DNA from 2 places in the Cellulosimicrobium sp. BMG9.23 genome. Region 2 is predicted to be linked to the other one. Evidence: riboswitches for the same ligand, from Rfam matches in the RefSeq annotation. Region 2 holds a riboswitch; the other holds the start of a gene.
The links. A riboswitch is a leader RNA that binds a small molecule or an ion and turns the genes downstream of it on or off. The one in region 2 is predicted to bind thiamine pyrophosphate.
Positions count from the first base shown of each region.

Region 1: another riboswitch for thiamine pyrophosphate. It lies ahead of AC4H2G_RS10020 (thiamine ABC transporter substrate-binding protein); the one in region 2 lies ahead of thiO (glycine oxidase ThiO).

Region 1 covers NZ_JBZGBZ010000005.1:273,014-280,676, reverse strand. Annotated here, with positions in the region: gene AC4H2G_RS10040 (ABC transporter permease) at 1-1,669, opposite strand, end outside; gene AC4H2G_RS10035 (ABC transporter ATP-binding protein) at 1,666-2,472, opposite strand; gene AC4H2G_RS10030 (PadR family transcriptional regulator) at 2,717-3,052, shown strand; gene AC4H2G_RS10025 (hypothetical protein) at 3,056-3,424, shown strand; TPP riboswitch at 3,431-3,535, shown strand; gene AC4H2G_RS10020 (thiamine ABC transporter substrate-binding protein) at 3,601-4,689, shown strand; gene AC4H2G_RS10015 (ABC transporter permease) at 4,827-6,524, shown strand; gene AC4H2G_RS10010 (ABC transporter ATP-binding protein) at 6,524-7,663, shown strand, end outside.
Region 2 covers NZ_JBZGBZ010000001.1:391,960-399,622, reverse strand. Annotated here, with positions in the region: gene guaA (glutamine-hydrolyzing GMP synthase) at 1-1,177, opposite strand, end outside; gene thiE (thiamine phosphate synthase) at 1,220-1,900, opposite strand; TPP riboswitch at 1,945-2,047, shown strand; gene thiO (glycine oxidase ThiO) at 2,037-3,497, shown strand; gene thiS (sulfur carrier protein ThiS) at 3,503-3,739, shown strand; gene AC4H2G_RS01640 (thiazole synthase) at 3,751-4,590, shown strand; gene AC4H2G_RS01635 (ATP-binding protein) at 4,672-7,422, opposite strand; gene AC4H2G_RS01630 (MFS transporter) at 7,572-7,663, opposite strand, start outside.

The DNA.
Region 1 (7,663 bases), on a different contig from region 2:
CGGACGCGACGCCGTCCACGGCCCGGACGTCGTCCGCGACGCCCTCGGGGAGGTAGGGGGTCGCGGACCGGACGACGAGGTCGGCCGCGGTCTCCTGGTCGACCACGTCGGTCACGGACGCGCGCGCCGAGAAGGCGAGGACCGACGTCGTCGACACGAGCGCCATCCCGACGACGAGCGCCCCGGCGGTCGCGGCCGTGCGGCGCGGCTGGCGCGTGACGTTCCCGCGCGCGAGGCCGCCGAGCGGGCGGACGAGCGCGACGAAGGGGGCCGCGAGCACGCCCAGCACAGGACCGACCGCGAGGGGAGCGAGCAGCAGGACGCCCGCGATCACGGCGACGGCACCGAGCCCGAGCAGCGGCGCCCCGCCGCTCCCGGCCGCCGCCGCACCGACGACGAGGCCCGCGCCGCCGAGCAGCGCGAGCGCGCCCAGGACCGTGCGCACGACGCCCGGACCGGCGGGCCGCACGGCGTCCTGACGCATCGCCTCCACGGGCCGCACGAGGGCCGCGCGTCGCGCGGGCAGGGCGGCCGCGACGACCGAGACGACCACGCCGACCACGAGCGGGACGACGATCCCGGCCGTCGTCACGGGCAGCGAGCCGGAGAGCTCCATCCCGACGGCGCCGATCCCGGCGCGCGCGAGCTCGGCGAGGCCGAACCCGGCGGCCACGCCCAGCACCGCGCCGACGACCCCGACGACCGCGGCCTGCCCCAGGACCGAGGCGAACACCTGCGCGGGCGACGCACCGACCGCCCGCAGGAGCGCGAGCTCGCGCGTGCGGCGGCGCACGTGCATCGCGAACGTGTTGGTGATGATGAACGTCCCGACGAACAGCGCGAGCGCGGCGAACACGAGCAGGAACGTCGACACGAAGCCGAGCTGGTCGGCGATCGCGCTGCTCGACTCCGCGCGCAGCTCCGCGCCCGTGACCGCCTCGGCGCCGTCGGGCAGGTCGGTCGAGACGGCGTCGCGCAGCGCCTCCGGGTCGGTGCCGTCCGCGGAGTACAGGGCGATCGACGGGACGAGGCCGTCGGGCGCGAACGTCGCGGCGGCGGTCGCGGCGTCGACCAGGACGATCGTCGCGCCCGCCATCGGCGTGGACAGCGAGAGCTCGCCGACCACGCGGACCTGCTGCACCCCGTCGCCCAGCACGACGTCGGTCGTGTCGCCCACGGCGAGCCCGGACGCCTCGAGCGTCCCGGACTCGAGCGCGACCTCCCCGGCGTCGACCGGGCCGCGCCCGTCGACGACCCGCGGGCCGGGGTCGCGCGGGTCGTACGCGACGGCCATGCTCGGCGCCTGCGCGCTGAGGACGGCCGTGCCGTCGGCGCCCACGAGGACCGCGGGGCCGCTGATCTCGGGGAGCGCGAGGGCGACGTCGTCGTGCGCCGCCAGCTCGTCCGCGAGGTCGGCCGGGACGAGGCTGCGCGCGCCGCCGAGCTGGGCGGACGACGACTCCAGCGCGCCCCCGGTGCTCGTCCCACCCCGCACGTACGCGTCGGCCTGGATCGAGGACGCGACGATGCCGTCGAACGTCGACGCGAGCATCGCACGCAGCGCGAACGTGCCGGTGACGAACGCGACGCCGATGGTCACCGCGAGCACGGACAGCACGAGCTGCGCACCGTGCGCGCGCACGCCGCGCAGCGCGATCCGGCCCATCATCGGACGGACGCCGTCGCGTGCGCGGGGTGGCCGGCGGATGCCGACACCGCCGGAGAGAGGTCGCCGAGCGTGTCGAGCACGGCCTGCGGCGTGGGGTCGCGCAGCTCCGTGACGAGGCGCCCGTCCGCGAGGAACAGCACCCGGTGCGCGTACGACGCCGCGGTCGGGTCGTGCGTGACCATCACGACCGACTGTCCGAGGTCGTCCACCGAGGAGCGCAGGAAACCGAGCACCTCCGCGGCCGCGTGCGAGTCGAGGTTGCCCGTCGGCTCGTCCGCGAACACGACCGCGGGCCGGGACACGAGCGCCCGCGCGCACGCGACGCGCTGCTGCTGCCCGCCGGAGAGCTCCGCGGGCCGGTGCCCGAGCCGCGGACGCAGGCCCACGGCGTCGACCACGCGCTCGAACCACTCGCGGTCCACGGGCCGGCGCGCGATCGCCAGCGGGAGGACGATGTTCTCCTCCGCCGTGAGCGTCGGCACGAGGTTGAACGACTGGAACACGAACCCGATGCGCGTCCGGCGCAGGCGCGTCAGCCGTCGTTCGCTCATCGCCGAGACCGTCTCGCCGTCGACGACGACGGTGCCCGCCGTGGGCGAGTCCAGGCCAGCCAGGCAGTGCATCAACGTCGACTTGCCCGATCCCGACGGACCCATGATGGCCGTGAGCCGGCCCCGCTCGAGGTCGACGTCCACCCCGTCGAGGGCACGGACGCTCGCGGCGCCCCGCCCGTAGGTCTTCACCAGACCGCGAGCCGTGGCGATCGCGGTCGAACCACCGGACGCTGCGCTGCTCATCGTCATTGCCCTCCTGCATGGGGAGCCCGGCGTGCTGCCGGGTCCTTCCGACCTTCTCGTCGGAGGGTGACGCGGGGCATCAGGGGTCGGCCCGGACGTGTCCCTGGTCTGGCGCGGCGCTCTTCCGGGGAGCGTTCAGGGTGCTCTCAGGGTTGTCCCGGAACCCTTGGCGCGACCCCGGGACGCGCCTCAGCTAGGGATCGAGCTTTAATAGGTTGAGATTCACACTAGTCGCGTCTAGGGTCGTCGCATGGCGTCGACGGACACGGTCGAGAACGTGCAGCGGGCGGTGCTGCCGACCGCGGTGCTGTCCGCGCTCCGGGTGTCCCCGAACCACGGCTACGCCCTGGTGGCACAGCTGCGCGCCGCGGGGTTCGCCGGCGTGCAGGGCGGGACCCTCTACCCCCTCCTGCGGGAGATGGAGCACCAGGGGTTGCTGACGTCCCGCTGGGACGTGGACGGCTCGGGCCCGGCGCGCAAGGTGGTCGAGCTGACGGAACGCGGCGCCCAGAGACTGCACGAGGACCGCGAGGCGATCCGCACGGTGCTGGCGCAGGTCGATGCGCTGGCGGACAGGGGGGACTGAGGCATGTCGTACCAACGAGACCTGGCGTTCGCGCTGCGCCTTCGAGGCGTCGCGGAGAAGGAGGTGGCCGACATCGTCGCGGAGGTGGACGCCCACGCGCAGGAGGGCATCGTGCTCGAGGAGTACTTCGGCACGCCCGACGAGTACGCCGCACGATTCCCCGAGGGGCCGGAGCGGCGGCGCGACGCGGTGTGGTGGACGAAGGTGGGTGCCGTCGTCGGCGTGGCGTGGATGGTGGTCGTCACGGCGCTCGCCGCGCTCGGCGCCGAGCTGCCCGTCCGGTTCGGCGTCGTCGCCCTGTGGCCCCCGCTGGGCCTGATGCTGCTGGGCATGGTCGTCGACATCGTCTGGGCCCACCGCCGCCCGGTGTAGGCTCGCCGGGAACGACAGGGGAGCTCCTGGAGGAGCTGAGAGTGCGGACCACCGCAGACCCTCGAACCTGATCCGGTTAGCACCGGTGGAGGAAGTCGGGAATCTCGATCACCCGTCCGCGTCGGCCACGGCCGGCGCGTGCGGATGGACCCCTCCTGAACGTCCTGGGAGGACACATGCAGCACACCACCCGCCGTCGGGCGGCCCGGACCGGCCGTCACGTCACGACGGCGTCCCTCGCCGTGGCCACCCTCCTCGCCGCTGCGGCGTGCAGCGCGGGCGACGACACGGCCGGGGGCGACGACGCGTCGTCGGGCACCGTCACGCTCGTCACGCACGACTCGTTCGCCGTGAGCGACGACGTGCTCGCCGCGTTCGAGGAGGAGAGCGGGCTCACGGTCGAGCAGGTCGCGCCCGGCGACGGCGGCGCGCTCGTCAACCAGCTCGTGCTCACGAAGGGCTCGCCGCTCGGCGACGTCGTCTTCGGGATCGACAACTCGTTCGCGACCCGCGCCATCGACGAGGGCGTGCTCGACTTGTACACGCCCGCCGACCTCCCCGCGTCCGCCGAGCAGTACGCCGTCGGCGACGGCGAGCTCACGCCGGTCGACCTCGGCGACGTCTGCATCAACGTCGACCACACATGGTTCACCGAGGCCGGGGTGCCGGAGCCCGAGACGCTTGAGGACCTGGCGGACCCGGCCTACCGCGACCTGCTCGTCGTGACCAACCCCGCGACGTCGTCGCCCGGCCTCGCGTTCCTCCTCGCGACCGTCGGTGCGTTCGGCGAGGACGGCTGGGAGCAGTACTGGGCCGACCTGCGCGAGAACGGCGTCAAGGTCGTCGACGGCTGGTCCGACGCGTACTCCGTCGACTTCTCCGGCGGCGAGGGCGCGGGCGACCGCCCGCTCGTGCTGTCGTACTCGACGTCGCCCGCGTTCACGGTCTCCGAGGACGAGACGTCGTCGACGACGGGCGCGCTGCTCGACACGTGCTTCCGCCAGGTCGAGTACGCGGGCGTCCTCGCCGGCGCCGAGAACCCCGAGGGCGCGCAGCAGCTCGTCGACTTCCTCGTCAGCGAGACGTTCCAGGCGGACGTGCCGGGCCAGATGTACATGTACCCCGTCGACGACACCGTCGCGCTGCCCGCCGAGTGGGAGCAGTTCGCGCCGCTCGCCGACGAGCCGTTCGACGTCGCGCCCGAGGAGATCGACGCGCACCGCGACGAGTGGATCAAGGCGTGGACGGCGACGGTCGTCGACTGACCACCGCCCAGCCGGCTGCCGAGCACGGGGATACCCACCACTTCCGGGCGAATCCGGTGGGCAGCTCCGTGCTCGGCGGTGGATGGTCCCGTGCTCGGCGTGGCGTCCTCCGGGGGGTCGCGGCGGCGGTGCCGCTCGTGTTCCTCGGGGTGTTCTTCGCGTGGCCGGTGGTGGCGCTCGTCGCGCGCGGGTTCGTGGGGCCCGACGGCGGCCTCGACCTCTCGGGGTTCGCGGAGGTGTTCTCCGCTCCCCGGACCTGGCGCATCGTCGGGCTGACGCTGTGGCAGGCCGTGCTCGGCACGACGCTCTCCCTGCTGCTCGGGGTTCCGGGCGCGTACGTGCTGTACCGGTGCCGGTTCCGCGGGCGACGCGTGCTGCGCGCGCTCGTGACCGTGCCGTTCGTGCTGCCCACGGTCGTCGTGGGCGTGGCGTTCCGCACGCTGCTCGTCGAGGGCGGGCCGCTCGGGTTCCTGCGGCTCGACGGGACGTTCGCCGCGATCGTCGTGGCGCTCGTGTTCTTCAACTACTCCGTCGTGGTGCGCACGGTCGGCGGGCTGTGGGAGCACCTCGACCCGCGCGCGGAGCAGGCGGCGCGCGCGCTCGGGGCGACGCCGTGGCGCGCGTTCCGGACGGTCACCCTGCCCGCCCTCGCTCCCGCGATCGCGAGCGCCGCGTCCATCGTGTTCCTCTTCTGCGCGACGGCGTTCGGCGTCGTCCTCGTCCTCGGCGGCATCCGCTACGGGACGATCGAGACGGAGATCTGGATCCAGACGACCCAGTTCCTCGACCTGCGCACGGCTGCGGTCCTGTCGGTCGTGCAGCTCGTCGTCGTGGTGGCGGCGCTGACCGTCGCGAACCGGACGCGCGCGAAGCGCGAGCGGGCGCTGACCCTCACCGCCGCGTCGAGCGCCGCGCACCCGCTGCGGCTGTGGCAGCGTGGACCGGCGGGTGGACCGGCCGGTGGATCGACGGGTGGTTCGGCCGGCGGTCCGGCCCGTGGACGCCCCGGCGGCGACCTCCTGCCCGCCGTGGTGACCGCCGTCGTCGTCGTGGTGCTGGTCGGGCTGCCCCTCGCGACGCTCGTCGTGCGGTCGTTGCGCGTGCCGGGCGGCGGCTGGGGGCTCGACAACTACGCGAACCTCGGCACGACGGGCGGGCGCAACGCGTTGTCCGTCACCGTGTGGGAGGCGGCGGGGAACTCGCTGCGCACCGCGGCGCTCGCGACGCTGCTCGCGGTGGTGATCGGCGGGCTCGTCGCGCTCGTCGTGTCCCGGCGGCCGCGGTCACGCACGGGCCGCCGGGCGATCGCCGCGCTCGACTCGCTGTTCATGCTCCCGCTCGGCGTCTCCGCCGTGACCGTCGGGTTCGGGTTCCTCATCACGCTCGACCGACCGCTCGGGCTCGACGTCGACCTGCGCACCTCGGGGCTCCTGGTCCCGATCGCCCAGGCCGTCGTCGCGATCCCGCTCGTCGTGCGCACCGTGCTGCCGACGCTGCGCGCGATCGACCCCCGGCTCCGCGAGGCCGCCGCGACGCTCGGCGCCGCGCCGGGCCGCGTGTTCCGCAGCGTCGACGGCCCCATCGCCGCGCGGTCGCTCGGCCTCGCCGTCGGGTTCGCGTTCGCCGTGTCGCTCGGCGAGTTCGGCGCGACGTCGTTCCTCGCCCGCCCCGACACCGCGACCCTGCCCGTGGTGATCTTCCGGCTCGTCGGCCGTCCCGGCGCCGAGAACCAGGGCATGGCGCTCGCGGCGAGCGTCGTGCTGGCCCTGCTGACCGCCGTCGTCATGCTGCTCGCCGAGCGGTTGCGCGGCGACCGCCCCGGAGGAGAGTTCTGATGGTGCAGACCGACCCGACCACGCGGCCCCACGTGCCCGGCGCCGAGCCGCGCCCGGCGCAGCACCCGGGTGGCGGCGCGGGGCTCGAGGTGCGCGACGTCGTCGTGCACTACGACGGCGCCTCGCGCCGGGACCCGCGCACGACGGCGGTCGCGGGAGTCTCGCTCGACGTCGCGCCCGGTGAGGTGCTCGCGCTGCTCGGGCCGAGCGGGTGCGGAAAGTCCAGCCTGCTGCGCGCCGTCGCGGGTTTGGAACCGGTCGCCGCCGGCACGGTGCGCTTCACGGGCGACGACCTCGCGGGCGTGCCCGTGCACCGGCGCGGGTTCGGGCTCATGTTCCAGGAGGGTCAGCTCTTCCCGCACCGCGACGTCGGGGGCAACGTCGCGTACGGGATCGCGGACGTGCCGCGCGCGGAGCGGGACGACCGGGTGCGCGAGCTGCTGGGCGTCGTCGGCCTCGCGGGGTACGAGCGGCGGCCGGTGACGACGCTCAGCGGCGGCGAGCGCCAGCGCGTCGCCCTCGCGCGGTCCCTCGCGCCCGGTCCGCGCCTCCTGCTCCTCGACGAGCCGCTCTCCGCGCTCGACCGCGGTCTGCGCGAGCGGCTCGCGCTCGACCTGCGCGCCGCGCTGCGGGCCACCGGCACGACCGCCGTGTTCGTCACCCACGACCACGACGAGGCGTTCACCGTCGCCGACCGCGTCGCCGTGATGGACGCCGGCCGCGTGCTGCAGGTCGCGCCGCCCGAGGAGCTGTGGCGCGCGCCGTCGTCGCGCCGCGTCGCGGAGTTCCTGGGCTACCAGGCGTTCGTCCCGCTCTCCGACCTGTCAGCCCTCGAGGTGGCAGGAGTGTCCTCTCGCCCTGACACGCGGGGCGCCCAGGTCCTGGCGATCGGGCCGCGGGGCCTGCGCGTCGCGGAGCCTCTCGACATGTCAGGGCCACCGGTCACCGGGGTGACCTCTCGCCCTGACACGTGGCGCGGGACGGTCGTCGGGAGCGTGTTCCGACGCGGCGCGACGGAGGTCACGGTCGACGTCGTGCTCCCCGGGAGTGAGCGCCGCGTCCGCGTCGTCGCGCTCGCCGGAGCACCCGTCGCGACGGCGTCACCCGGCGTCCCGGCGGACCTCGCCCCCGGGCAGCCG
Region 2 (7,663 bases):
CCTTGAACAGCGTCCGCAGCGGCTCGACGAGCGAGAACTGCAGGTCGTCCGGCAGACCGCCGACGTTGTGGTGGCTCTTGATGTTCGCCGCGCCCTCGCCGCCGCCGGACTCGACGACGTCGGGGTAGAGCGTGCCCTGCACGAGGAACTTGACCTCTTCGCCGTGCGCGCCGGCGTCGGCGACGATGTCGCGCGCGGCGTCCTCGAACACGCGGATGAACTCACGACCGATGATCTTGCGCTTGGTCTCCGGGTCGCTGTGGCCGGCGAGCGCGGTGAGGAACCGCTGCTTCGCGTCGACCACCACGAGGTTGACGCCCGTCGACGCGACGAAGTCGCGCTCGACCTGCTCGGCCTCCCCGGCACGCAGCAGGCCGTGGTCGACGAACACGCACGTGAGCTGGTCGCCGACCGCCTTCTGCACCAGCGCGGCCGCGACGGACGAGTCCACCCCGCCGGACAGCCCGCAGATGACGCGCGCGTCGCCGACCTGCGCGCGGATCGCCGCGACCTGGTCCGCGATGACGTTGCCGGGCGTCCAGTCGGGAGCCAGCCCGGCGCCGTCGTACAGGAAGTGCTCGAGCACGGTCTGGCCGTGCGCGGAGTGCTTGACCTCGGGGTGCCACTGGACGCCGAACAGGCGCCGCTCCCGGTCCTCGAACGCGGCGACGGGCGAGCCCGACGACGTCGCGAGGACCTCGAAGCCCTCCGGCGCGCGGTGCACCGCGTCGCCGTGGCTCATCCACGTGGTCTGGTTCTCGGGGGTCTCGGCGAGCAGCACGCCGGCCGAGCAGACCTCGACCTCGGTGCCGCCGTACTCGCGCTGGCCGGTCTGGGCGACGTCGCCGCCGAGCGCCGCGGCCATCGCCTGGAAGCCGTAGCAGATGCCCATGACCGGCACGCCGGCCTCGAACAGCGCCGGGTCGACGAACGGTGCGCCCGTCGCGTAGACCGACGACGGCCCGCCGGACAGGATGATCGCGGCCGGGTCCTTCGCGAGCATCTGCTCGACCGTGAAGGTGTGCGGCACGATCTCGGAGTACACCTTGGCCTCGCGCACGCGCCGCGCGATGAGCTGCGCGTACTGGGCGCCGAAGTCGACGACGAGCACGGGGCGCGGCGTCGAGGCGACCTGCGCGGTGGTGGGGATGTCAGGGGTGGTGGCGGGAGACGTCACCGGTCCAGGATAGTCGCCGCGCAGTGCTCGTCCGGAACCGCCTCAGGCGCCGGCGCGCTCCTCGATCCGCTCGCGCAGCGCCCGCGCCGCGGTCTCCGGGTCCGCGGCCTCCGTGATCGCCCGGACGACCACGATCCGCGTGGCACCGGCGTCGAGCACCGCGTCGAGGCGCTCGGTGTCGATCCCGCCGATCGCGAACCACGGCGTCGTCGGGGCGGACGCGGCGACGTCGCGCAGCAGGTCCAGCCCGACGGCGGCCCGCCCGGGCTTCGTCGGCGTCGCCCACAGCGGGCCGACGCAGAAGTAGTCGACGTCCGGGTCGGCCTCCGCGACGGCGGCCTGCTCGGTCGAGTGCGTCGAGCGGCCGATCACCGGGGCGGGGCCGAGCAGGGAACGGACCGCTCCGACCGGCAGGTCCCGCTGCCCCATGTGCACGACGGGCGCTGCCGTCAGCCCCGCGACGTCGGCCCGGTCGTTGACCGCCCAGAGCGCGCCGTGCTCCCGCGCCACCCGCGCCACGAGCTCCTGGAGCTCGAGCTCGCGCGCGACGTCGAGCGTCTTGTCCCGGAGCTGGACGACATCCACCCCGCCCGCGAGCGCCGCCTGCAGGAAGTCCTCGAGGTCGCCGCGCTCCTCGCGCGCGTCGGTGCACAGGTACAGGCGCGCATCGGCGAGGCGGGCGCGGGCGTCGGTGCCCGACGTGACGGAGGTCTCGGTGCTCATCCGTCGGAGTGTAGGGGCGAGGGCGCCGCCACGGCCGGTACTGTGGCCGAGAGCACGGGAGCCCCGCACGGGGCTGAGAGGGCGTAGGAGCCGACCGTCGAACCTGATCTGGGTCATGCCAGCGAAGGGAGCGCAGATGGACCCCCTGCACGCCGTCGCCCATCCGGCCCGCGTCCGGGACGCGAACGCAGAGGCAGACCTGCCCGACGGCGCACGCGACGTCGTCGTGGTGGGCGGCGGGATCGTGGGTCTCGCCGTGGCGTGGCGCGCTGCGCGCGCGGGCCTCACGGTCACCGTGCTGGACCCGTCGCCCGGCGACGGCGCGACGCACGCCGCGGCGGGGATGCTCGCGCCCGTCACAGAGGCCGACTTCGGCGAGGACGACGCCCTCGCGCTGCACCTGGTGGCGGCCCGCGCGTGGCCGGCGTTCGCCACCGACCTCGAGCGCGCGACGGGGACGGACGTCGGCCTGCGCACCGCCGGGACGCTCACGGTCGCGTACGACACGGACGACCTCGCGCTCCTGCGCCGCGTGCTCGCGCTGCACGCCGCGCACGGCCTCGACTCGCACGAACTCACGCTCGCCGAGGCTCGCCGCCGCGAGCCGTTCCTCGGTCCGCGCGTCGCCGGGGCCGCGTGGGCGCCGCACGACCACGCGGTCGACCCACGCGCGACGCACGCCGCGCTGCTCGGAGCGCTCGGTGCAGCGCGCGGTGCTGCCGCGCCCGGTGCCGGTCAGAGGCCCGGGCCGGGTTCCGCCGTCGTGCGCGGCCGGGGTACCCGCCTCGCGCTCGACGTGACGGGGAGGGTCACGGGCGTGCACGACGACGCGGGCCGGCTCCACCGCGCCGGTGCCGTCGTGCTCGCGGCGGGCTGGGAGTCCGGTGCGCTGGCGTCGGGCGTGCCGGGCGTCGTCGTCCCGGTCCGCCCGGTGAAGGGCCAGACGCTGCGTCTCGACGCAGGGCCGGACCTGGCGCTCGAGCACGTCGTGCGCGGCGTCGTGCAGGGTCGGCCCGTGTACGTCGTGCCGCGCGAACCGGTCCCGGACGGGCAGGGCCACGGCTGCGCGGGGCACCGCGAGGTCGTGATCGGCGCGACGACCGAGGAGAACCCCGACGACCGTCGCGCCACCGCCGGCGGCGTGTTCGCGCTGCTTCGCGACGCGCGCGCGCTGCTCCCGGGGATCGACGAGGCCGCGCTCGTCGACGTCACGCCGCGCGCCCGCCCCGCGACGCCGGACAACCTGCCGCTGGTCGGCGCCACGCACGTCCCGGGCCTGCACGTCGCCGCGGGGCACGGGCGCAACGGCGTCCTCCTCGCGCCGCTCACCGCCGAGGCCGTCGTCGCGGGCCTGACGGGCGAGCACCTCGCCGCCGACGCCGCAGCGGCCCTCGCCGCGGCCCGTCCCGATCGCTTCACCGACGCCCCGGTCCGCCCCGCCGGTGAGGCCGGTACTGCCGGTGCCGTGGGTGCCGTCGGTGCCGAACCCCGGGTCATGGGCCGATCACAGGCCGGAACGGCGCACAAGCCAGGGTTCGGCAACCCCACCGCGAGTTGCGGCGCCTCCGTGACGAACCCTTCGACCCGCAGAGGATGACCCTCGTGTCCCCCACTCCCGCACCGACAGCGCTCGTCAACGGCGAGCCCTACCCGCTCGACGCGACCACCGGCGTCGAGGACCTCGTCGCCGCGCTCGTCCCGGCCTACGTGACCGATGGTTCGCCGCAGGGCGTCGCCGTCGCGATCAACGACGCCGTCGTGCCGCGCGGCACGTGGTCGAGCACCGTGGTCGCGCCCGGCGACCGCGTCGAGATCGTCACCGCCGTGCAGGGCGGCTGAAGGAGATGAGCATGCACGCCACCGAGACGACGCACGCTGCCCACACCCTCCCGACCCACGAGGACCCGCTCGTCGTCGCCGGGACGACGATCGGCTCGCGGCTCGTCATGGGCACCGGCGGCGCCGCGAACCTGCTCACGCTGGAGGACGCGCTCGTCGCGTCCGGGACCGCGTTGACGACCGTCGCGATGCGGCGCGTCGCCGTCCGCACCGGCGGCGAGGGCTCGCCGGACGCCGGGATCTGGGGTCTGCTCGACCGTCTGGGCATCCGCGCGCTGCCCAACACCGCAGGCTGCTTCTCGGTGCGCGAGGCCGTCCTCACGGCGCACCTCGCGCGCGAGGCGTGCGGCACCGAGTGGGTCAAGCTCGAGGTGATCGCCGACGACGTCACGCTCCTGCCCGACCCGATCGGCCTCGTCGAGGCGGCGGACCAGCTCGTGCGCGACGGGTTCGTCGTGCTGCCGTACACCAACGACGACCCGATCCTCGCGCGCCGGCTCGAGGACGTCGGCTGCGCGGCGGTCATGCCGCTCGGCGCGCCGATCGGCACCGGGCTGGGCGTCCTCAACCCCCGCAACATCGAGGCGATCGCGACGTCCGCGCGCGTGCCGGTGATCCTCGACGCGGGGATCGGGACGCCGTCGGACGCCGCGCTGGCCATGGAGCTCGGGTGCGACGGCGTGCTGCTCGCGACCGCGGTGACACGCGCGGCCGACCCGGTGCGCATGGCGCGCGCGATGCGGCTCGCGGTCGAGTCCGGCCGGCTCGCCGCGGGCGCCGGGCGCATCCCGCGCCGCGAGGGCGCGCTCGCGACCTCCTCCCCCGACGGCCGCCTCGACCTCGCCCTCTGACCACGACCCCGTCGCCGACGAGCTGGAGCCAGGGTCCGACCGTCCCGGCGCCGACAGGTGAGCGGGGGGACATCGGTCCGCTCAGGGGAGGCGCAGCTCCCTGAGCTGTCGGCGAGACGTGATGCCGAGCTTGCGGAAGATGTTGCGCAGGTGGGCCTCGATGGTGCGCGGGCTGAGGAACAGCTGCGCGCCGACCTCGCGAGAAGTGGCTCCGGTGGCCACCAACCGCGCGACGTGCAGCTCCTGGGCCGTGAGCTCGTCGGTCGGTCGGGCGGTCCGCTTGCGCGGGTGCTCTCCGGTGGCGCGCAGCTCGCGGGCGGCGCGGGCGGCGAAGGCCTCCCCGTCCATGCCGGACATGAGCTCGTGGGCCGTGCGGAGCTGGTCGCGGGCTTCCTGGCGACGCCCCTCCCGGCGCAACCACTCGCCGTAGACGAGGTGCGTACGGGCGAGATGGTTGGTCGTCCGGCGTGCCTGCAGCAGCTCGAGCGCCTCGCGGTAGTGGTCCTCGGCGACGGGGCCGGTCGTGACGAGCGCGCGGGAGCGTGCGGTCAGTCCGAGCGCCCACCGGGTTCCGCTGGCGCGGGCGCGGGCCTCGAGCAGCTCGAGCATGGCCGCCGCACGCGCCGGCTGATCGGCGCGGGACGCGGCCTCGACGGCCTCGGGGAGTGCGAGTCCGACGAGCGGGAGCTCGTCGGACTCGACCACCTGCGCCGCGGACTCCAGCGCGGCCGGGTAGTTGCCCAGACCGTTGTGGAGCACGGCCAGCGAGTACTGCGCCAGGGCGACCTCGGCACCACCCCTCCCGTGGGCCGCGACGCTCGTGGCGTACAGCTCGCGGGTCGTGGCCTCGTTACCGCGCCACGCCGCCAGGATGTGGTCCGCCTGGTGCAGCGGGACGGCGCCGATCGCCTGCGTGATGACCTTGCCCTCGGCGGCCAGGTCGGTCGCGTGCGCGATCTCGCCCGAGGCCACGAGGGTCGCGGACCGGAACAGGAGCGCGGTGGGGAGCGTGGCCAGCGCTCCGGTCTCGCGGGCGAGCTCGACGTTGCGCCCGGCGAGCGCGTAGAGAAGCTCGTCGTCGTAGAGCACCAGCGCGGTCCGACCGGCGAGCCACAGCCAGGGGCGGGTCTCGTCGTCGTCCACGATCTCGAGGCCGTGCCCGCCGACGCGGAACGCGTCCATCGCTCGTCGCAGCGTGGGCGCGCCGGCCTCGAGACCCTGCGTGAACGTCGTCACGAGCCCGTCGAGCAGCAGGTCGGCCGGTCGCGGTGGCACGGGCGCCCGCGGCGCGGTGCGGGCGGCCTCCGCGACCGCCGGCACCCCGTGATCGTCGCCGCCGATGACGGTCGCCGTGTCGAGCGCGCGCAGATAGGTCTCGCGCGAGAGGCCGGGATCGAGCGGGGCGAGCGTCCGGGCGGCGTCGAGCAGCATCCCGGGCACGTCGCTGCCGCGGGTCAGGTGGAACGCGATCTGGGCGCGCAGGAGCTGGAGACGGGCGCGCAGCAGAGTGTCGAGCGGCCCGGCCTCCGCGACCGCCAGGAGCTCGAGGGCCGTGTCGGAGGCACCGGCCTCGTGCTTGGCCTGCGCGGCGTCCAGCGCGCGTGCCGCACGGCGCGTGGCGTCCGGGGTCAGGTCGGTGGCCTGCTGCAAGAACGCGGCCGCGGCGGCCACGCCGCCACGAGCGCGCGCCCGGCCGGCAGAGCGCTCCAGGTCGGCGGCTGCCTCCTCGTCGGTGCCGAGCACCGCCTGCGCGCGGTGCCAGGCGTGCCGGTCGGGGTCGGCCTCGCGGTCGGTGGCCGCCGCGATCGCGCCGTGCGCGCGGCGACGTTCGGGCGGTCCGGCTGCCCGGTAGACCGCCGAGCGCACCAGCTGGTGGCGGAACCGCACCCGGGTGTCGATGTCCACCAGCCCGGCGGCCTCGGCGGGGGCGGCTGCCGAGGGATCTATCCCCAGGTGCGCGGCCGCACGGAGCAGCAACGCCGTGCTGCCCGTCGGTTCGGCCGCGGCGACGACGAGCAGCTGCTGCGTGTCGACCGGCAGGCTGCCCGAGCGCTGCTGGAAGCTGTCCTCGACACGACGGGGGACGTCCGCCGCGTCGGGCACCTCGAACCCGCCGGCCATCCGGGCCGGCGGCACCCCCAGGGGCAGCTCGAGCAGCGCGAGAGGATTCCCGCGCGCCTCCGCGACGATCCGGTCGCGCACGCCGTCGTCGAGCGGCGCGCGGAGGGCGGTGGTCAGCAGCACCCGGGCGTCGGCCTCACCGAGCCCGTCGAGCGGCTGCTCGGGCAGCCCGACGAACGGGTCGGCATCGGCGTCGCTCGAGTCGCGCCGCGCGAAGACCAGCGCGAGGCGCTCGGCCGCCACCCGTCGGGCCACGAAGGCCAGAACCTCCGCGGACGCCAGGTCCAGCCACTGTGCGTCGTCGACGAGGCACAGCAGCGGCACCTCCTCGGCAACCTCTGCCAGAAGGTTGAGTACCGCCAGCCCGACCAGGAACCGGTCCGGTGCGGCACCACCCTGTGTTCCGAACGCCACGCCGAGGGCGGACCGCTGCGGATCGGGCAGGGCGTCGAGGTGGTCGAGGAGCGGCGTGCACAGCTGGTGCAGGCCCGCGAAGGCGAACTGCGTCTCCGACTCGATGCCGATCGACGACTCCACCCGGAGACCGAGCTCGCCCGCCGTGTCCCGCGCGTGCTCGAGCAGGGCGGTCTTCCCGATGCCGGCCTGCCCGCGCAGCACGAGGGCCCCGCTGCGCCCGGCCCGTGCTTCGGCGAGCAGCTTCTCGACCGCTTCGCGCTCGGCGCCACGGCCCAAGAGATCCGCCAGTGCCACTCCTGTCAGAGCCAGGACGGCGTCGCTCGCCCCGGGGATGGTGTTGTCACCACCATCATCACCGATGCGGACCGTGTCTGTCGCTGGTCCGAGACCAGGGACACCTCACCGTCGTGAACCGCCGCACGGTGACGCGCACGCTCCCGGGCTCAGCGGAGCTCGTGCTCGTGCTCGTGCTCGTGCTCCGCCGCCAGGTCCTTGTCCGCTGCCGCGCCCCGGAGCGTGAGCGCAGACCAGACCG